One region of the Mesorhizobium sp. M0833 genome, then DNA from elsewhere that is predicted to be linked to it. Evidence: predicted binding sites of a transcription regulator. Region 1 holds the regulator's gene; the other holds the start of a gene.
The links. Region 1 encodes LexA, which represses DNA repair genes until DNA is damaged. Its sites were predicted from a motif close to TGTTCNNNNTGTGTTCNG; they were not measured.

Region 1 (11,086 bases):
CAGCTCGCCGTCGACGTAAAGCCGGGATCGTAGGTAAAGACGCCGGCGGTGTTGTAGAGCGAACCGATGTCGATGACGTCAGGTCCTACCGAACCACTTCGGATCTTGAATTCATGGGTTTTGCCGCCGAGCTCCAGCTTTGCCGTCGATGCCTGGGTTTTGCCGCCAAATTCCATTTTCGTCGCAGGTTCGGTCATAGCAAACTCCTTTTTGTTTCCTCAGGCCGGCAAAGGCAAAATATCTGAACCCAACACGTCAAAAGCATCGGAATATGCACATTTGCGCCCGCAATTGTATCTGCGCGCCAGATTAGGCCAAGGCCCAATGTTGCACTGCGAAACACACCTTTCAATGCCAATCTTCTTGGGCCAGTTCGCTAATCGATTTGATCAGCGATCCGCGCCAGGCTTTCCTCGCGGCCCAGCACGGCAAGCACATCAAAGACACCTGGCGAGGTACTTTTGCCGGTGAGCGCGGCGCGCAAAGGTTGGGCCACGGCGCCGAGTTTATGGCCGCCGGCCTGCGCGTAGTCGCGGATCGCGGCTTCAGCCGAGGCGGCAGACCAGTCCGAAACCGTGGCCAGTGCGGCATGAGCGCCCCGCAGGATCGCGCGCGCCTCACCGCTGAGCAGCGCCGCCGCCTTCTCGTCGACCGGCAGCGGCCGCTCGACGAACAGGAATGCAGCCCCTTCAACAAGTTCGACCAGCGTCTTGGCGCGCTCCTTCAGGCCGGGCAAAGCGGCCAGCAGTTGCGCCTTGCGTCTGTCGTCGAGGCGGCCGGCGATTGCCGGGCCACCTTCGAGATAGGGCAGAGTGGCGATGAAGATGTCGAGCAGCGCCGCGTCGTTCATCCGGCGCATATGCACGCCGTTGAGCGCCTCGAGTTTGGCGAAGTCGAAACGGGCGGCGCCCTTGTTGACATCGCCAATGTCGAACCATGCGATCATGTCGGCAATCGACATGATCTCATCGTCGCCGTGGCTCCAGCCAAGCCTCGCCAGATAGTTGAGCAGCGCCTCCGGCAGGTAGCCCATGGCGCGATAGGCCTCGACGCCAAGCGCACCGTGCCGCTTCGACAGCTTGGCGCCGTCGGCACCGTGGATCAGCGGGATATGCGACATCGACGGCACCTCCCAGCCCATGGCCTGGTAGATTACGGTCTGGCGTGCGGCGTTGGTCAAATGATCGTCGCCGCGGATGATGTGGGTGATGCCCATGTCGTGATCGTCGACGACGACGGCATGCATGTAGGTCGGATTGCCGTCCGAGCGCAGAATAATGAAATCGTCGAGATCCTTGTTGGGAAAACGCACGTCGCCCTGGACGCGGTCATGCACCACCGTCTCGCCGTCTGTCGGCGCCTTGATGCGGATCGCCCCCTTGGCGCCGGGCGGCGCCTCCGACGGGTCGCGGTCGCGCCAGCGTCCGTCATAGCGGGGAGGCAGCCCCTTGGCCCGTGCGCTCTCGCGCATTGCTTCCAGCTCGGCAGGCGTCGCATAACAATAATAGGCCTTGCCCATGCGAACGAGCTCCTCGGCCACCTCGCGATGGCGCGGCGCACGCTCGAACTGCGACACCGGCTCACCGTCCCATGTCAGGCCAAGCCAGGAAAGCCCGTCGAGAATGGCTGCGGTTGCCGCATCGGTGGAGCGCTCGCGGTCGGTGTCTTCGATGCGCAGCAGCATCGTGCCGCCTGTGTGCTTGGCATACAGCCAGTTGAACAGCGCCGTGCGCGCGCCGCCAATATGCAGATAACCGGTGGGCGAGGGGGCAAAACGGGTGACGACCTTATCGGGCATGGAACTCTCAGGCGGACGAAGGAAGTGGGTTTGCGGACTTTCGCGCGTTGCGCGTTCATGTAGCATAGGAGGTCGAGGGCGCAAGGGGCAGACCCGATGGCTGTGCGAGGCCGTGGTGCGGGCGAGGGCGAGGACGCTGGTAGCGGCGTCAGCGAACGCTTGCTGTTTGCCGCTCCCCCGCCTGCCCTGCCGGTATCGGCATTGCTGCCCGCTCCGCGCTTCGATGCTCCGTCGCTGCCGGCCAGCGACCCAGCAACGGTTCTCGTGCCCGCGGGCGAGCCCATCGTGCGCCTACGCCGTCGTTTCCGCCTCCCGTCACCGTCCCGTATCCGCAACGGCGTAACCTCGGCAGCCGGCCTGGAACTCGACCGTGGCGTCGCCTTCCTGCTGGTGCCGGTGTTCCTCGCATGCGGGGTGGTCGTATATTTCGCGCTGTCGGTGGAGCCAGCCTTTCCGCAGCCGATCGCAATCGTGCTCCTCGCGGCCCTTTGTGCCGTCATGTCGCGGTCATGGCCCAGAACCCGCCTGTGCTTCATGGTGGCGCTGCTCTGCGCGCTTGGCGTGCTTGCCGCCAAGTTCGAGACCTGGCGTGTCGGGACGCATATGCTCGGTTCCGAAATCTCGACGCGGCTGACGGGTCGTGTCGTATCGTACGAGCCCATGGCGAGCGGCCGCATCAGACTGACAATCGATGTGATCTCAACCGCCAGGCCGACGCTGCGCTACATGCCGGAACGGGTCCGCATTTCGGCGATGAAGATACCGGCTGAGCTGGCCGCTGGTTCCGAGATCGCCGGCAATGTGCGGCTGCTGCCGCCGACCGGCCCGGTGCGGCCCGACAGCTATGATTTCTCCTTCGACAGCTATTTCGCCGGTATCGGCGGCAGCGGCTTCTTTCTCGGCAATCCGAAAGTCGTGGCTTCGGGCAGCATGCCGCTTGCCGCGCGGCTTTCTTCCGCGATCGAAGACGCGCGCGAATCCATCGCCGACCATATCCGCAGCCGCATCGGCGGCGCCGAGGGCGAGATTGCTGCTGCGCTGATCGTTGGCGTGCGCGCCGGCATTCCCGAGGAGATCAACGAAGCGATGCGGCGTACAGGCATCTACCACATCATCTCCATCTCGGGGCTGCATATGGCGTTGGTCGCCGGCACCATCATGGCGCTGCTGCGCGGCGCCTTTGCGTTGTTTCCCGACTTCTCATCGCGACGGCCGGTCAAGAAATATGCCGCAGCCGCCGCGCTTTTTTCGATTGCGGCGTACCTCGTCTTTTCCGGCGTTGTGGTGGCGGCCGAACGCAGCTTCATCATGCTGGCGGTGATGCTCATCGCCGTGCTGTTCGACCGGGCCGCGCTCACCATGCGCAATCTGGCGATCTCGGCCATCGCGGTCATCGTAGTGTCGCCGCACGAGGTGGTCGGTCCGAGCTTCCAGATGTCCTTCGCCGCGACGGCGGCCCTTGTCGGCGCCTATGCCGGCTGGTCCGATTACCGCACCGGCAGGGCCACCACGCCGCCGCCCCGGCGATCGCCGCTACGCTTGGCCACTCGAAAGGTCCTGCTGGGCATGGGCGGCCTGGCGATGACCTCGATCATTGCAGGGAGCGCCACGGCGCTTTTCGCCATATGGCATTTCCAGCGCGTAGCGCCGCTCAGCCTGTTCGCCAATCTGGCCATCATGCCTATCGTCTCACTGGTCGTCATGCCCTTCGCCGTGCTCAGCGCGCTGGCGATGCCGTTCGGCGCGGATGGGCCTTTCCTCTACGTGATGGGCAAGGGGCTGACGGCGATGATCGCCCTGTCCGGGTGGATCTCCGAGCGCTCGCCGATCGATGCGGTCGGACTGATTTCGCTGAGATCTGTCCTTTTGGTGACGATCGCCCTCGTCATTGCCAGCATGGCGACGACCTGGTTGCGGCTCGCGGCACTTCCTTTTGCGCTCGCCGGCTTGCTAACGACAACGCAGACGCGCGTACCCGACGTATTGATCTCGGAGGACGCACGGCTGGTCGCGCTGCCGATCGGCAGCGGTGAGCTCGCGGTCAACCGGGCACGCCCGAATGAGTTCACCATCGACAACTGGAAACGCGCGCTCACATCAGAGGCTATCGTCGCGCCGGAAACACCTGGAAAGAACGATCCGCAATTCGACATTGCCGATCCGGCCGACCTACCGCCGGGCATGCCGTTCATTTGCACGGACGGTCTCTGCCTCGCCAGGCATCCATCCGGCGCGATCATTGCGCAAGCCAAGGACCGCGATACCGCACGGCCAGCCTGCGCCTTCGCCAGCTTGATCGTCATCGACGACGCCACAGCCCATAATCCTTGCTACTACGACCGGCTGGTCCTCGTCGTCACCAAACGGCAACTGGCGCGCGCGGGAAGTGCGGCCGTCTATTTCGATCCACAAGCGGCAACACGCGCCGAAATCCGCTTCGCCGTCGAAAAATCATACCGGCCTTGGCACGTGCAGCGGAAATTTTCACGCCCGGCGCGCGGCCTGCCGCCATACCGCAGGGCCGACAATCCAAAAGCCGGCACCAAGGGCGCAACTCAGTAGCGGCGGATCAGCCCAACGAGCTTGCCCTGCACCTTGACCCTGTCTGGTCCGAAGATGCGCGTCTCGTAGGCCGGATTGGCGGCCTCCAGGGCGATCGAGGCGCCCTTGCGGCGGAACCGCTTCAGCGTCGCTTCCTCCTCGTCGACCAGGGCCACCACGATCTCACCGGGGCTCGCCGTATCGGCGTTGCGGATGATCACCGTGTCGCCGTCGAAAATGCCAGCCTCGATCATCGAATCGCCTTTGACCTCGAGCGCATAATGCTCGCCGCCCATGATCATATCCGGCGGCACCGAAATCGAATGCGTCTGGTGCTGGATAGCATCGATCGGCACACCAGCGGCGATGCGGCCCATTACCGGGATCGAAACGGCGGCGACGACATCGTCGTCATTGCCGGCTGCAGGGACGCGCGACGATGTCGGCTTGCCCTGCCGAGGGGCACCTTGCCCAAGACTGCCCTGGATGACACTCGGCGAGAACTTGCGTGCCGCATTGAGGCCGGGGGCGATCGAGTCAGGCAGGCGTAGTACCTCCAGCGCACGGGCCCGGTTGGGCAAACGGCGAATGAAGCCGCGCTCCTCCAGCGCCGTAATCAGTCGGTGGATTCCGGATTTGGAAGCCAGGTCGAGCGCTTCCTTCATCTCGTCGAAGGAAGGTGGGATACCGCTTTCCTTCAACCTTTCGTGGATGAACATAAGCAGTTCGTGTTGTTTGCGTGTCAGCATAGCGACCCCCAACAGAATCAGAAAACAAACCCAGAACAGACACTATCTGTTCCAGTTGTGTTCCGCAACTGTTTAAAGTTTAATGAATACGTTAAGGCTCGGGAAACAAACGACGTCCCCTACCGGCGTACCGTATTTTCGCCGCCGCGAGCCTCATCGCCTTGATTCTGCTTTCGTTTGCGCCCTTCTGGCGTCCCGGAAGGGCGCATTGGCATCGGCCGTCCGCCGGCAAAGGGCACGGAAGTGAACCCCTATCGAATGTGCGGTTTGGTCAATGCACCGTGAACGAAACGAACTCAAAGCGCCAACCTCGGGGTTAAGTCCCGGTTTCCACCGCCTAGTCAGGCTGCTTCTCGCCGGTGGAGCCTTGCTACGCGCTACCCGGTAATGGAAGAACAGTTGATGCGTGTCCGGCGTTGCGTTGGATTTTGGGGGAGCAGGCAAATCATGACGGGAATTCCCGATCTCGTGGCCGTAAAGGCGATGGATGCCGCGGATCCGCTGCGCGCGATACGTGACCGCTTTGTGCTGCCGCAAGGAGTGATCTATCTCGACGGCAATTCGCTAGGAGCTGCTTCACGTGCCGCTTTCGATGAACTGTACAAGGCCGCGACCGAAGAATGGTCGCATGATCTCATCCGCGCATGGAACACGGCCGGCTGGTTCAACATGCCGCTTGAACTTGGCGACCAGCTCGGGCGCCTGATCGGCGCCGCGGCCGGCCAGACGGTGGTCTGCGACACGACGTCGGTCAACATCTACAAGCTGTTGCACGCAGCCATGGCCATGCGACCGGAGCGGCAGGCCATCGTCGCCGAGGGCGATAGTTTTCCGACAGACCTCTACATGGCGGAGGGTGTGGTTTCGACGCGAAAAGATGCGCTGCTGCACCTCTCGGGGGTCGACGCGCCGACCATTGAGGAGCTGATCGACGAACGCACCGCCGTGGTGCTGGTCAACCACGTCAACTACAAATCGGGCGAACTGCGCGACATGCCGGCGCTGACGCGCAGGGCCCAGGAAGCCGGGGCGATGATCGTCTGGGATCTCTGCCACACCGCCGGCGCGATGCCAGTCGAACTCGACAAAGCCAACGCCGATTTTGCCGTTGGCTGCACCTATAAATATCTGAATGGCGGCCCGGGCGCGCCTGCCTTCATCTATGCGGCTGAGCGGCATCTTTCCGATATCCAGCAGCCGCTCACCGGCTGGTGGGGCCATGCACGGCCCTTCGCCTTCGAGCCAGGCTATGCGGCCGGCACCGGCATCCGCCGGTTTCTGTGCGGCACCCAGCCGATCCTTTCGATGCGCACGCTGAAGGGCGCGCTCGACATCTGGGACGATGTCGACATGACTGCGGTGCGCAAGAAGAGCATCGCACTGGCCGATCTGTTCATCGAGCTTGTCGAGGCAAAGTGCGGCGCTTACGGGCTAACGCTCGAAAGCACGCGCGATGGGGAAAAACGCGGCAGCCAGATTTCATTCATGCATGAGCATGGCTATCAGATCATGCGCGCGCTGATCGAACGTGGCGTGATCGGCGATTTTCGCGCGCCATCGACCATGCGCTTCGGCTTCACCCCGCTCTATGTCGGCTATGCCGATGTCTGGCAGACCGTCGAAGTGCTTGAGGACATCCTGCGCACCGGTGCGTGGAAGGATGCGCGCTTCGCCATCAAGGCGGCTGTCACTTGAGATTCATGCGAGAGCTGGAATCGTGAGGCTGGCGACGACGCGCCGCGCGATGCTCGCGGCTAGGTTGCAAGGCCATATTGCAAGGGAGGGCGCCGGGTGTTCGAACGTCACATTGCCGATTGGGACAACGCCTATGCCAACGGCGCCAACATAGCCGGCAGCGATCGCTGGCCGGCGGCCTGGGTCGAGCCCGCGCAGGTTTTCCGCGAGGCGCTTTCGACCGAGGGCAGGGCGCGGCTCGACCTGGCCTATGGCGATAACCCACGCAACCGGTTCGATCTTTTCCTGCCGGCCACCAAGCCGAAGGGGGTCGTGGTGTTCGTCCATGGCGGCTACTGGATGGCATTCGACAAGAGTTTCTGGTCACATCTTGCCGCGGGCGCTGTTGATCGCGGCTATGCAGTTGCCATGCCGTCCTACACGCTCTGTCCGCAGATACGCATTGGCAGCATCGTCAAGGAAGTCGGCGCGGCGATAGGCAAGGCGGCGGCGATGGTCGCAGGGCCGCTGATGCTGACCGGGCACTCGGCCGGCGGCCATCTTGTTAGCCGGATGGTTACCAGGACGACGCCGCTGGCGCCCGAAGTGGTCCGGCGCGTTCGTCACGTGGTGTCGATCTCGGGGGTGCATGATTTGCGCCCGATCATGCGCACCGGCATGAACGAGACGCTGGCCATCGATGAGGCCGAGGCGCAGGCCGAAAGTCCGGTGCTGCTGCGCCCGATGGAAAAGGCCCGCCTGACCTGCTGGGCCGGCGGCGGCGAGCGCGCCGAATTCCTGCGCCAGAGCGCGTTGCTGGCCAACATCTGGATCGGCCTGGGTGCCGCGACCAGCTCCGTAGTCGAGCCCGACCGGCATCATTTCAACATCATCGACGGTTTGGCCGATCCAGACCATCCGCTGACCCGGACCTTGATCTCGGAGTGAGGCAGGTTCAGCGTAGCATCAGCACGTCGCAGGGGGAGCCCGCCGCCGCAGCAGGCGCGAACGGCGCGCGGACGATCAGCCCGTTGGCATCGGCCAGCATTTTCAGCATCGAGGAGTCCTGGATGCCGAACGGCGTCGCCACGAGCGCACCAGCGTCGTCTGTGACAACAGCCCGCACATAATCTTGCCTGAGATCGTTGGCCGGCATGGCAGCACCGAGCCGTGCCCGACGGATATCCTGCTGAAAGGCGCGGCCGCCGAGCCGCGCCAGCAGCGGCTTCAGGAAGAGCTGAGCGCAGACCAGGCTCGCCACGGGGTTGCCGGGCAGGCCGATGCAGCGAATGTCGCCCAGCCGCCCGAACATCAGCGGCTTGCCCGGTCGCATGGCGATCTTCCAGAAATCGAGCGTCATGCCTTGCCCGATCAGCACGTCATGGACGAAGTCGTGGTCGCCGACCGAGGCACCGCCCAGCGTGACGATGACGTTCGCGCCAGCCTTCACGGCCTTTTCAACCAATGCCGCGATCGCCTCCCTGCGGTCCGGCGCGATACCGAGGTCGAGCGCCCGCGCACCGACCGACTGTGCGGCGGCAGCGACACCATAGGCGTTAGAGGAGATGATCTGGTCGGGGCCAAGCTCGCTGCCCGGCGGCAGCAATTCGTCGCCGGTGGCGATGATGGCGACCAGCGGCCGTTTGACCACGTCGACCTCGGGGTGGTTGGCCGATGCCGCCAGCGACAAGGCCGCCGGATCGAGCAGGCGGCCTTTGGGCAGCAGGACATCGCCCTTGGCGAAATCGAGCCCAAGGCGGCGGATGTTGCGCCCCTGCACCGTCGGCTCTGTCACTTCGACGCTGCCGCCGCCGAGGTCGCGGACGTTCTCCTGGATGACGATAGTGTCGGTGCCTTCGGGAAGCGGCGCGCCGGTAAAGATGCGCACGGCCTGCCGCTGCTGCACCGTTCCGGCAAAGCCGCGTCCGGCCGGCGCTATGCCGATCACCGAAAGCCTTGCGGGTAGGGACGCGATGTCAGCCGCCCGCACGGCATAGCCGTCCATGGCGGAGGCGTTGAACGGCGGCTGGGTGCGGAGCGCCACAACCGGCTCCGCCAGCACGCGGTCGGCGGCATCCAGCAGCGCGACACGTTCGCCCGGCAGCGCAACTGCTCCGTCCAGCAGGCGCTCGAGCGCCTCGGCAACTGGGACCAGCGCCATTAGCGGCCTGCCTCGGTGGCCCCGGTGATCTTGTAGTCGCCGGATTTACCGCCGGTCTTTTCAACCAGCCTGATGCCGGAGATGACCATGGCGCGGTCGACCGCCTTGGCCATGTCGTAGATGGTCAGGCAAGCGACCGAGACGGCACTCAAGGCCTCCATTTCAACGCCGGTCTTGCCAGTGACGCGGGTCAATGCCGTCACCTTCAGGCCGGGCAGTGCGACGTCCGGCTCGATATCGACAGATATCCTGGTCAGCAGCAGCGGATGGCAAAGCGGGATCAGCTCATGCGTCTTCTTGGCCGCCATGATGCCGGCAATGCGCGCGATGCCCAGCACGTCGCCCTTCTTGGCGTCGCCGGCGAGGATCACGTCCAGCGTCTCGGGCCGCATCGCGACAAAACCTTCCGCGACTGCCGTGCGCACCGTCTCAGCCTTGTCGCCGACATCGACCATGTTGGCTTCGCCCTGCGCGCCAAGATGGGTGAGGGCGGCCGCCATCTCAGACCGCCTCAGCCGGCGCCTTGCCCGTCAACAGCAGGCGCGTTGCCGCAGCCACGTCCTGTTGACGCATCAGGCTCTCGCCGACCAGGAAAGTAGCGATGCCGCTCCGCTCCAGCCGGCGGCAATCGTCATGCGAAAAGATTCCGCTCTCACTGACTAGAAGGCGGCCGCCCGGCACCATCGGTACCAGCCGTTCCGAGGTCTCGAGGCTGGTTTCGAAAGTCCGGAGATTGCGATTGTTGATGCCGATCAGCCGCGACGACAGCCGCAGCGCACGTTCCATTTCCGCCTCATCATGCACTTCGACCAGCGCGTCCATGCCGAGCCCGAAAGCTGTCGCTTCGAGTTCTCTTGCCAACGCGTCGTCGACGCTGGCCATAATGATCAGGATGGCATCGGCGCCCCATGCCCTGGCCTCGTAGACCTGATAGGGGTCGAACAGGAAATCCTTGCGTAAGGTAGGCAACTCGACGGCAGCGCGCGCAGCGGTGAGGAATTCGGGCGCGCCTTGGAAAGAGGGTGTGTCGGTCAGCACCGAAAGGCAGGCGGCACCGGCTTTCGCATAGGCCCTGGCCAGCGCCGGCGGATCGAAATCGGCGCGGATCAGGCCTTTGGATGGGCTAGCTTTCTTGATTTCGGCAATCAGCGCAAACCCGCCGGATTTGCGCGTTGCTTCAAGGGCGGAAAGAAATCCGCGCGGCGCGTCGGCATCCGTCGCCCGTGCCTTGATCTCGGCCAATGGCACGCGTGCCTTGGCCGCCGCGATCTCGTCGCGCTTGTAAGCCTCGATCTTGCGCAGGATGTCGGACATGGTTTTAACCGTTCGAAATCTCGACCAGCCTGTCGAGCACTTTCAGCGCGCGGCCGCTATCGATGGCCTGCGCCGCCGTTACCATGCCGTCGGCAAGCGTCGTCGCCTTGCCGGCTACCACCAGCCCGGCGCCGGCATTCATCAGCACCGTATCGCGAAAGGCGCCAGCGGCGCCGCCCAGCATGTCGCGCAGTGCCTGGGCGTTGTGGGCGGCGTCGCCGCCGCGCAACTCGTCCTTGGTGTGACGCGTCAGCCCGACTGCTTCCGGGGTCAGCACAAAGCTGCGTATCTCGCCGCCGGCCAATTCGGCGACCTGCGTCTCGCCGGTGGTGGTGATCTCGTCATAGCCGTCGCCATGGACGACCCAGGCGTGGTCGGCGCCAAGCTCCTTCAACGTTTCTGCCACCGGCATGATCCATTCGGGCAGGAACACGCCGACCATCTGCCGTCTGACACTGGCCGGATTGGAAAGCGGGCCCAGCAGGTTGAAGATGGTGCGGGTGCCGAGCTCGACCCGGGTCGGGCCAACATGCTTCATCGCCGGGTGATGCGCCGGCGCGAACATGAAGCCAACCCCGGCCTCGTGAATGCAGCGGCCGATCGTCTCCGGAGGGATGTCGATCTTGACGCCCAATGCGATCAGCACATCGGCGGCGCCGGTCAGCGAGGACAGTCCGCGATTGCCGTGCTTGGCGACGGGCACGCCGCTGCCGGCGATGACGAAGGCGGATGCGGTCGAAATGTTGACGCTGTGCGAATTGTCGCCGCCGGTGCCGACAATGTCGATGGCGCCCTCGGGGGCTTCGACGCGCAGCATCTTGGCGCGCATGGTGGCGACAGCGCCGGCGA
Region 2 (11,086 bases), on a different contig from region 1:
CGGATAGCAAGGGCCGTCCCGGTTATCGCCTGGCTTTGCAGACACGCGAGCAGCATATCCGCCGCGACAAGGCGACCTCCAACATCTGCACCGCACAGGCGCTGCTCGCCAATATGGCGACGGCCTACGCGATCTGGCATGGCCCTGCCGGGCTGCAGGCGATTGCCGGCCGCGTCCACACGCTGGCCAACCGCCTGGCCGTCGGCCTCAAGGCAGCGGGCGTTTCGGTGATCGGCGAAAGCCGCTTCGACACGGTGACTGCGGAAGTGAAGGGCAGAGCCGGCGCGATTGCCGCCGCCGCAGAAAAGACGGGCCGCCTGCTGCGCGTCATCGACCCCGACCACGTCGGCATCAGCTTCGACGAGACCTCCACCGAAGTCGATCTGGAGGCGATCGCGGCACTTTTCGGCGCTAAGGCCGGCGCTGCCGCCGGCAGTTCCATGCCAGGAAAACCGCGCGGCAAGGAGTTCCTCACCCAGCCCGTCTTCCGCGAAAACCACTCGGAAACCGACATGATGCGCTTCCTGCGCCGGCTGGCCGACAAGGACCTGGCGCTTGACCGCGCCATGATCCCGCTCGGCTCCTGCACCATGAAGCTCAACGCCGCCGCCGAAATGATGCCAGTGAGCTGGCCTGATGTCGCCAACCTGCATCCCTTCGCGCCGGCAAACCATTCGATAGGCTATCGCGCCATGATCGACGAGCTGGAAGGCTGGTTGGCGGAGATCACCGGCTTCGACGCGGTGACCCTGCAGCCCAATGCCGGCAGCCAGGGCGAATATGCCGGGCTGCTCGCCATTCGCCGCTATCATCTGTCACGCGGCGAAGGCCATCGCACCGTCTGCCTGATCCCCTCCTCGGCGCATGGCACCAATCCGGCAAGTGCGGCCATGGCCGGCATGAGCGTCGTCGTCGTGCGCTGCACCGAGGACGGCAATATCGACATGGACGACCTGCAGGCCAAGGCGGCCGAGCATGCGCACAATCTCGCGGCGCTGATGTTCACCTATCCTTCGACGCATGGCGTCTTCGAGGAAGGCGCGCGCGACCTCTGCGCCCTCGTCCACAGCCATGGCGGCCAGGTCTATTTCGACGGCGCCAACCTCAACGCGCTGGTCGGACTCGCCCGTCCCGGCGATATCGGCGCCGACGTCTGCCACATGAACCTGCACAAGACCTTCTGCATCCCGCATGGCGGCGGCGGCCCCGGCGTCGGCCCGATCGGCGTCAAGGCGCATCTGAAGCCGCATCTGCCCGGCCACGTCACCGAAGGCTCGGTCCATGCCGTGGCGGCGGCCCCGTTCGGCAGCGCCTCGATCCTGCCGATCACCTGGATGTATATCCGCATGATGGGCGCTTCCGGCCTGAAGCAGGCAACCGAGACGGCGATCATCTCCGCCAACTATGTGGCGACGCGGCTTGGCGAGCATTTCCCCCTGCTTTATAAGGGACGCAACGGACGCGTCGCGCATGAATGCATCCTCGACACCCGCGTGCTCAAGGACAGCGCCGGCATCAGCGTCGACGATATCGCCAAGCGGCTGATCGATTATGGCTTCCACGCGCCGACCATGTCGTTCCCGGTCGCTGGCACGCTGATGGTGGAGCCGACCGAATCCGAGCCCAAGCGCGAGCTGGATCGCTTCTGCGAAGCCATGATTGCCATAGCCGGCGAGGCAGCCAAGGTGGCCAGGGGTGAATGGCCGTTGGCCGACAATCCTCTGGTCAATGCACCGCACACCGCCGCCGAGGCATTGGCCGGCCAATGGACCCATCCCTATTCGCGTCTGGAGGCGGCCTACCCCGCCGGCGATGCCGATACGGCGGCAAAATACTGGCCGCCGGTGTCACGCATCGACAATGTCGCCGGCGACCGCAACCTTGTCTGCTCCTGCCCGCCGCTGTCGGAATATCTGGGTGCGGCGGAATAGATCATGATTCCGAAAAGTGGAATCCGGTTTTCCGACAAGATCATGGGTCTAACAAGAAGATAGAAACCCCAATCAGGCAGAACGCAAGGCCGGCCCGTCGGCCTTGCTCGCCCGGTCCCGAACGACGACGCGATTTCGCCCGGCGCGCTTTGCCGCATAGAGTGCTGCGTCGGCTTCGGCCAGCACATCGTCGAGACCGGTGCCGTTTGTTCCGCCAAAGCCGATGCCGCCGCTGACTGTGCTTCGCAACGGACCAAGTTGTGTGGCCACGACTTCTGTGCCGAAGGCGACGCTGATCTTGCTCGCAATGTCATAGGCCTTCTCTTCCGTCATCCGCGACATGACGAGCACGAACTCCTCGCCGCCCAACCGGAACGCGTCGACGCCGGTCCTGGCGTATTTCCTGATGACGGCGGCAAAGCGGCGCAGAACCTGGTCGCCGACCGGATGACCGAAAACGTCGTTCGTTCTCTTGAAATGGTCGAGGTCGAACATGGCGACGGACATGAACGGGCCGAAGACCCGCTCGCCGTAGAGTGCCGTCAACGCCCGCCGGTTCATCAGCCCGGTCAATGGATCGGTCATCGTCTCGGCCTTCAATTCGATCTGCGCCTGCAAATGGTGCAGGGAGAGCGTCAATGCGCCGAGCCCGGTCATGCAGGCGACGGCTACGACGGAATTCACCCGCTCGGCCCAATTGTCGGGCGCAACACCCAGCACCCATTGCCCCTTGACCAGCAGGACCGCGCCGCAAAGTCCGAACGACAGCGCACAGACGCCGCTCAGGAACGAGACGACCAGCAATATCCGGCGATCGTGACCACCCTCAATCCAGAACATCACCCCGATGAGCGAGAGCAGCGCCGTTACCGTCGCGTAGGTGACGATGAAGCCGACACCATCAAACCCGAGATACGTCGCGCCCGCGCAAACAGCCGTCGCAACCAAGGTCGGCAAGATGGCGCGCCTGTAATCGCCTATGCCGAGATATTGCATGGCCGACAGGCAGATAATCAGGAAACCGAGGCTGAGAAGCGCAAGCACGATCTGGCAGAGCCAGGCGCTAGGATCCCTGGTGTAATGCCAGAACAGCACCACATGTGCGACGAGCACGAGAATGCCGCACGCCACCGTCAGCACAAAGCGTGCCTGTGGCGCGGTGAACCAGATCGCAAACATTGTGATGCTAAGGCACGTGCCCGACAGCGCCGCCGCGAGCAGGAGCGAACTGTAATCCAACATGCGTAAGCGACAGCCTCGTGAGCGTTCCGCTGCATTCTAGGTCAGCGACAGTCCGCAAATACCGTTTTTTCAGCCAGTCTTCCGGCGTAACCTTCGGACAAGGTTTACAAAGCGTCGATGCTCCAAGCTTCGACCCCATTTCCGCCGCTTGGCTGTCGGATGGTTTTGCAGTAAGAGGCTCTATCCTCGAACGTAACAGGAACCTCCGTCGCCTGCCCGCGAAAAGCGTGGCAGTATCGGGTGGTGATTCGCAGCATCGGAATCCAGGACCGGCATGGACGACAACAACGATCTTTTCGCCAAATTGGACAAGCAGCCGCAACCGGCTCGCGCCGCCGCGCGCCCGGCCGATCCGCTGGTGCAGGCGGCGAAGCGGCCGGCGCCCCGCGACGCCAGCGAGAGTTACAGTGCCGCCGACATCGAGGTGCTGGAGGGGCTGGAGCCGGTGCGCCGCCGCCCGGGCATGTACATTGGCGGCACCGACGACAAGGCGATGCACCATCTGTTCGCCGAGGTCATCGACAACTCGATGGACGAGGCGGTCGCAGGCCATGCGACCTTCATCGATGTCGAGCTTTCCGCCGACGGATATCTGTCAGTCACCGACAACGGCCGCGGCATTCCGGTCGATCCCCACCCTAAATTCAAGAAGCCGGCGCTTGAACTCATCATGACGACGCTGCATTCAGGCGGCAAGTTCGACAGTAAGGTTTACGAGACGTCCGGCGGCCTGCACGGTGTCGGCGTTTCCGTCGTCAACGCGCTGTCCGACCATCTCGAGGTCGAGGTCGCGATTGGGCGCAAGCTCTATCGCCAGCGCTTCTCACGAGGCGTTCCGGTGACCGGCCTTGAGCAGCTCGGCGAGGTGCACAACCGGCGCGGCACGAAGATTCGCTTCCATCCAGACGAGCAGATTTTCGGCAAGGGCGCGGCGTTCGAGCCGGCGCGGCTCTACCGCATGGCGCGGTCAAAGGCTTATCTGTTCGGCGGTGTCGAAATCCGCTGGACCTGCGATCCCTCCCTGATCAGGGAAAAGGACAGGACGCCGGCCAAGGCCGAATTCCATTTTCCGGGCGGCCTCAAGGATTATCTGAAAGCCTCGCTCGGCGACGAATTCCAGGTCACCCGTGAAATGTTCGCCGGCAAGAGCGAGAAGCAGGGCGGTCACGGTTCGCTCGAATGGGCCGTGACCTGGTTCGGTGGCGACGGTTTTATCAATTCCTATTGCAATACCATCCCGACCGCGGAGGGCGGCACGCATGAGGCCGGATTCCGCAACGTGCTGACGCGCGGCTTGCGCGCCTACGCCGATCTGGTCGGCAACAAGCGCGCCTCGATCGTCACTTCCGAGGATGTGATGATCTCGGCGGCGGGCATGCTGTCGGTGTTCATCCGCGAACCGGAATTCGTCGGCCAGACCAAGGACAGGCTGGCGACGATCGAGGCGATCCGCATCGTCGAAAGCGCCATCCGCGACCCGTTCGACCACTGGCTGGCGGACAATCCGCAGGAGGCCTCGAAACTGCTCGAATGGGTGATCGCGCGCGCCGACGAACGGGTGCGCCGCCGCCAGGAAAAGGAAGTGTCGCGCAAGAGTGCGGTGCGCAAGCTGCGCCTGCCCGGCAAGCTCGCCGACTGCACACAGAATGCCGCCGCCGGCGCCGAGCTCTTCATCGTCGAGGGCGATTCGGCCGGCGGCTCGGCAAAGCAGGCGCGCGACCGCGCCAGCCAGGCGGTGCTGCCGCTCCGCGGCAAGATCCTCAACGTCGCCAGCGCCGGCAGCGACAAGCTTGCCGGCAACCAGCAGATATCCGACCTGATCCAGGCCTTGGGTTGCGGCACGCGCTCGAAATATCGCGACGAGGACCTGCGTTACGACCGGGTCATCATCATGACCGATGCCGATGTCGACGGCGCCCATATCGCCTCGCTGCTGATCACCTTTTTCTACCAGGAGATGCCAAGCCTGGTCCGCGGCGGCCATCTCTACCTGGCGGTGCCGCCGCTTTATTCGATCCGCCAAGGCGGCAAGGTCGGCTATGCCCGCAACGACGCGCATAAGGACGAACTCCTGCGCACCGAATTCACCGGGCGCGGCAAGGTCGAAATCGGCCGCTTCAAGGGGCTGGGCGAAATGATGGCCGCCCAGCTCAAGGAAACCACCATGGACCCGAAAAAGCGTACGCTGCTCAGGGTCGATGTGATCGACGCCGAGGCGGCGACCAAGGATGCTGTCGACGCACTGATGGGCACCAAGCCCGAGGCCCGCTTCCGCTTCATCCAGGAACGCGCGGAATTCGCCGAGACGGAAGTGCTGGATATCTGAGCGTCTTCTGCCAGGTGAGCCACAGAGGGCGGTTGTTGCGATCCGGATATTTTCGGGAAGGACGAGGCCTGGAACGGTTCAGCGTTCACGGAAACGCCGAACCGCTCCCTCTTTGTCTTGACGCAATTCCGGACGGAAACCGTTTCACACTTTTGCTTTAGGCAGCCGCGATCGCCAGCGCGTGCCCGCGCGCGTTCTCGCGCAACGCGTCGAGATGGATCGACTTGACCAGCCCGGCGAGATCGCCCGCGGCGGACTGCCCGCCCAATTCCTTCAGCATCAGCCAGCTGACTTCCTGGACGCCGGCGAGGCGTTTGCCATTGGCGACCTCGCGCCAGACCTTCAGCGCGCGCAGGATGATTGCGTGGGTGGCGGCGGCAAGCCCGGCGCTGCGGAACAGTGCCTGCAGCGCCACGTCATGGCCGCCGGCCAGCAGTGCTCTCACCCGTTGTTCGGATTGCTGGCTGAGCGCGACCAGGGCCGAACCAAAGAAGTCGACCTTGCCGTGCGCGATGGTGCGGATGACGAAGCTTGCGGTCAGGTCGCCGCGCAGACGCAGATGTTCGATAAGCGCTGTATGTTCCTCGGCACGCGTGCCTTCGATCAATGTCACGGAAGCTTTGACGCAGGCATCGCGCGTGACGCGCTCGGCTCTTGCGGCGCCCATCAGCGCCAGCACCAGCGGCGAGCCCTTGAGCGTCTCGCCCACTTTGACCAGCAGCAAATGCCGACAATCGGCGGGCAGGCGCGCATCGGCAATCAGCGCCTCGCGCACCAGAGGCAGATGGCCGTGCCGCTCGGCCATGCGCCGAAAGCTGATCGATGCGATGTCGGCGCCGCTGTTGGCGAGCAGCGTGGTGCAGGCCTCCGGCTCGCCGATCTCGGCGATCGCCGCCGCAACCGACATCGACACGCGCGGCCGGTCGGCGATCACCTTCTGCGTCGCTTTCTGGCCGCCGGCAACCCGATCAATCAGGTCGGCATCAGTAAGCAGTGGCGACCGCGCCAGTACCAGGGCTGCGACTTCCGGCTGGTCCGAGGCCAGCGCGCTGACGATCTGCGGCGGCGCATGATGGCTCATGGAAAGCGCGTCGGCGATCGCCAGTCGCACCTTCGACGATGCGTCATCGAGCAGCAATGTCAGCGCCGCCTCCGCAGCGCAGCGGTCCTCGAAAGGCAGGTCCGAATCGACATAGGCGCGAGCAAGTGCGCTTGCCGCTGCAACGCGCTCCGACACCTTCGCCGTGTGGATCCATTTCAGGAAATGCGAAACGACCATGTCGCCTGCTTACGCCCTTTGCCAGAACGCTTCTGGCCCCTGTCGCGACCGTAGGCACAAATGGTTTACGAACGGTTCACCATGTTCGTTAACTGGCTTGCGAGCCCGGTATGCAACGCCTATCAACCCTTAAGCAGCAGAGGAGATCGACCATGGCCGGGCTTTATCTTGAGGAGTTCGCTGTCGGCCACGTGTTCAAGCACACGCTGCGCAAGACCGTGACCGAAAGCGACAATATGCTGTTTTCGGTGATGACGCTGAACCCGCAGCCGCTGCACATCGATTTCGATTTCGCCGCCAAGAGCGAATGGGGCAAGCCGCTGGTCAATTCGCTGTTCACGCTGGGCCTGATGATCGGCATTTCAGTCAACGACATCACCGTCGGCACCACAATCGCCAATCTCGGCATGAAGGAGACGGTGTTTCCGCACCCCGTCTTCCACGGCGACACCATTCGCGTCGAGACCACGGTGGTTTCGGTGCGCAACTCCAGGTCCAAACCGGACCGCGGTATCGTCGAGTTCGAGCATCGCGCCTATAACCAGAACGACATGCTGGTTGCCAAATGCACGAGGCAAGCCATGATGATGAAAAAGGCGTAGCCGATGCGTTCTCTGCTCTTCGTCCCCGGCGACTCGGAAAAAAAGCTGGAGAAGGGCTTTGGCGTGGGCGCCGACATGGTCATCGTCGACCTCGAGGATTCGATTGCCGCGCAGAACAAGGATCTGGCGCGCGACACAGCGGCGCGTTTCATCGCCGGGCACAGGCACCGAACCAGCTCCGTGATCTATGTGCGCGTCAACGATCTTTCGACCGGACTGACCGACGACGATCTGGCAGCGCTCGTGCCGGCAAAACCAGACGGCATCATGCTGCCTAAGTCGGACAGCGGACTGGATGTCCAGCATCTCTCGGCCAAGCTCAGGGTGCACGAAGCTGAAAGCGGCCTGCCGGATGGAGCTATAAAGATCCTGCCGATCATCACAGAAACGGCCGCAGGCGTCTTGGCCGCAGCGACCTACGCCCGTGCAAGCGCGCGGCTTGTCGGCGTCACCTGGGGGGCCGAAGATTTGTCAGCGGCGATCGGCGCGCGCGCGACGCGCGACGCGAATGGCCGCTATACGGATGTGTTCCGCCTCGCCCGCACCATGACCATGCTTGCCGCAAGTGCCGCGGAAGTGGCGGCAATCGACACCGTCTTTCCGGACTTTCGCGACATGGCGGGCTTCGAGGCCGAATGCGCCGAGGCCGAGCGCGACGGTTTCACCGGCAAGATGGCGATCCATCCGGCGCAGGTGCCGGTCATCAACGCCGCCTTCACGCCTTCGGCGCAAGCGGTGAAAAGCGCCCTGGCGATCGTCGAGGCATTCAAGGCGGCGGGAAACCCCGGCGTCGTCGGCATCGACGGCAAGATGTACGACCGGCCGCATCTCAAGCTCGCCGAGCGGCTCCTGGCGCGGGCCAGGGTAGCTGGGCTTGGCGCTTAGGTCTGTTCCGCGCCGAAATTATCCCACCCACGGCCCCGAATAATCGGCATAGAGCTTTGCGGGATCGGGCCGTGGCCGCTCCGGTGCCGGCCCCTGGTAGGAGCCGATATGGACGAAGCCTACGACCCGCTCATGTGGCGCCAGGCCGAGGATCGCCCTGCCCTCGGGCACGTCGGAATACCAGTTGCTGATCATGTTGGTGCCGTAGCCCAGCGCATTGGCGGCAAGCATCAGGTTCATCGCGGCCATGCCGCCGGACAGGAACATCTCCCATTGCGGGATCTTTGGATTTTCCCTGGGGATCGAGATCACGCCGATAACCAGCGGCGCCCGCGAAAAGCGCCGCAATTCCTGGATGCGGCGGCCTTCCGGCAGCGGTCCTTCGCGCTGCTCGGCAAGTGCCGCCAGCTTCTTGCCGATCTCGATGCGAGCCTCGCCGCGATAGAGGACGAAACGCCAGGGCTCCAGCCGGCCGTGGTCCGGCACCCGCGAGGCGGCGGCGATCATCGTCGCGATCTCCGTATCGCCCGGTGCCGGCTCCTTCAAATCTGGGATCGGCGCGGAATTTCGGGTCAGCAGAAAATCGATGATCGGCGACGCCATGGGCGCAAGTCTCCTGGAATTTGAGCTGAAGCGCACCATCGGGACATCGGGCAGCTTGGGCATTGGCGCAGCGCGCCGGACAAAGAGCCCTGTAGCAGAAGCCGACCGGACTCTTAAGCCTTGAAATTGCCACCGCCTTGGGCTTCAACGCAAGGCATGTTTGAGGGGACATTGCGTCTTTTCCTGATATGGCTTGCTGCCGCACTGTTGATGGTGCCGGTTTCGATCGCCGTCGCCCAGGATGTGGACGGCCTCGGCGAACTGAAACTTCCCGGAATTTCGGGCTATGCGCCTCCGAAAAGCGAGACATCGCTGGCGTTGGGGAGCAGCGGGGCAATCACGCTGTCGGCGCAATTGACAGACAAGGGCGCCGACATCACGCGCGGCATCGTCTGGCGCGTCTTCAAGCCCGAATCGGCCAGCGACGGCAAGTTGCCGATGGTCGCCTCCGCTCATGGCGGTACCGCCGTATTCCAGCTCGAGCCGGGTTCGTATCTGGTCCACGCCTCCTACGGGCGGGCCGGCGCCACCAAGCGCATCACCGTCGGCACGGAAGCCAAGCGCGAGAGCCTCGTGCTCGATGCAGGCGGCCTCAAGCTTGATGCCGTGCTGTCCGGCGGGGTACGCATACCGCCGAAGAAGCTGCGCTTCTCGATTTATGAGAGCCACGCCGCGGCCGACGGCGATCGCGCCCTGATCATACCCGATGTCGAGCCGAACAGCGTCGTGCGGCTCAATGCCGGCACCTACCACGTTGTTTCGACCTATGGTGCTGTGAACGCGGTCATCCGCTCCGACATCCGCGTGGAGGCCGGCAAGCTGACTGAAGCGACCGTCGAGCACCGTGCGGCCGAGATGACCATGAAGCTGGTGCGCGAACCGGGCGGCGAGGCGATCGCCGACACCTCCTGGTCGCTGCTGAACGAATCCGGCGATCCGATCAAGGAAACCGTCGGTGCCTTTGCCTCGATGGTGCTGGCCGAGGGCGACTACACCATCATCGCCAAGAACCGCGACCGCATCTACCAGAAGGACTTTACGGTGGTGGCGGGGCACAACCAGGACATCGAGGTTCTGGCCACAGAGGCTTCGGCTATCGATTCCGAGGAAGGCGCCGACTAAGCCGCGCCCCTCTAAGCGCCTTGCGCATGCGTCGCGTCAGCAACTGCGCGTGGCCACGCCATACGACCAGAGCCGGATCGACGACAGCCCGGTAAAGCCGCTCGAGCAATTCGTCTCATTCAGCACCTGACCGAAGCGCACGTCGATCGATTTGCCGGATAGGCGAGCGGCGCGACAGTCATATGAAAATGGCGGTGGATCGCTCCACCGCCATTCATTGAAGGTCGGCTGGGTTCAGGCCGCGCGGCGCTTGCGGTCGGGTGTCACCGCCTCGTCGACAAGCAGCTTCACGGCAGTTGCGAGACCAAGCGATTCCTGGTCGCGCGAACCGAGACGGCGGATATTGACCGTTTCTTCCTCGGCCTCGCGCTTGCCGCAGACGAGGATGACCGGGACCTTGGCCAGCGAATGTTCACGGACCTTGTAGTTGATCTTCTCGTTGCGCAGGTCGGCTTCGGCAATCAGCCCGGCCGCCTTCAGCTGCGCCACGACCTGTCGCGCGTAATCGTCGGCATCGGAAGTGATCGTCGCCACCACCACCTGCAGCGGTGCGAACCAGAGCGGGAAATGGCCGGAATAATTCTCGATCAGGATGCCTAGAAACCGCTCCATCGAGCCGCAGATGGCACGATGCACCATTACCGGCTGCTTCTTTTCCGAATCGGAGCCGATGTAGAAGGCGCCAAAACGCTCCGGCAGGTTGAAGTCGACCTGTGTGGTGCCGCACTGCCATTCGCGGCCGATGGCATCCTTCAGCACATATTCGAACTTCGGCCCGTAGAACGTGCCCTCACCCGGATTGACGCCCGTCTTGATCCGGTTGCCCGACCGCGCCGCGATCTTGTCGAGCACGTCCTGCAGCACGCTCTCAGCATGATCCCACATCGCGTCGGTGCCGACCCGTTTTTCGGGGCGGGTCGCCAGCTTGACGGTGATTTCGTCGAAGCCGAAATCGGCATAGGTCGACAGGATCAGGTCGTTGATCTTGATGCACTCGTCGGCGAGCTGTTCCTCGGTGCAGAAGATGTGGGCATCGTCCTGGGTAAAGCCGCGCACGCGCATCAGCCCGTGCAGCGCGCCGGACGGCTCATAGCGA

Region 2: the regulator LexA is predicted to act here: its motif matches at 3,360-3,377, upstream of parE (DNA topoisomerase IV subunit B).

Annotation. Positions count from the first base shown of each region.
Region 1 covers NZ_JAMYOQ010000013.1:42,693-53,778, forward strand. Annotated here, with positions in the region: gene gltA (citrate synthase) at 1-197, opposite strand, end outside; gene gltX (glutamate--tRNA ligase) at 377-1,798, opposite strand; gene NKH98_RS16690 (ComEC/Rec2 family competence protein) at 1,895-4,360, shown strand; gene lexA (transcriptional repressor LexA) at 4,354-5,088, opposite strand; gene kynU (kynureninase) at 5,536-6,783, shown strand; gene NKH98_RS16705 (hormone-sensitive lipase) at 6,880-7,710, shown strand; gene NKH98_RS16710 (molybdopterin molybdotransferase MoeA) at 7,718-8,923, opposite strand; gene moaC (cyclic pyranopterin monophosphate synthase MoaC) at 8,923-9,423, opposite strand; gene trpC (indole-3-glycerol phosphate synthase TrpC) at 9,425-10,237, opposite strand; gene trpD (anthranilate phosphoribosyltransferase) at 10,242-11,086, opposite strand, start outside.
Region 2 covers NZ_JAMYOQ010000006.1:171,396-182,481, reverse strand. Annotated here, with positions in the region: gene gcvP (aminomethyl-transferring glycine dehydrogenase) at 1-1,931, shown strand, start outside; gene NKH98_RS09680 (GGDEF domain-containing protein) at 2,004-3,173, opposite strand; gene parE (DNA topoisomerase IV subunit B) at 3,448-5,499, shown strand; gene NKH98_RS09670 (DUF2336 domain-containing protein) at 5,657-6,778, opposite strand; gene NKH98_RS09665 (MaoC family dehydratase) at 6,931-7,380, shown strand; gene NKH98_RS09660 (HpcH/HpaI aldolase/citrate lyase family protein) at 7,384-8,265, shown strand; gene NKH98_RS09655 (nitroreductase family protein) at 8,284-8,868, opposite strand; gene NKH98_RS09650 (RgsD C-terminal domain-containing protein) at 9,025-9,990, shown strand; gene thrS (threonine--tRNA ligase) at 10,225-11,086, opposite strand, start outside.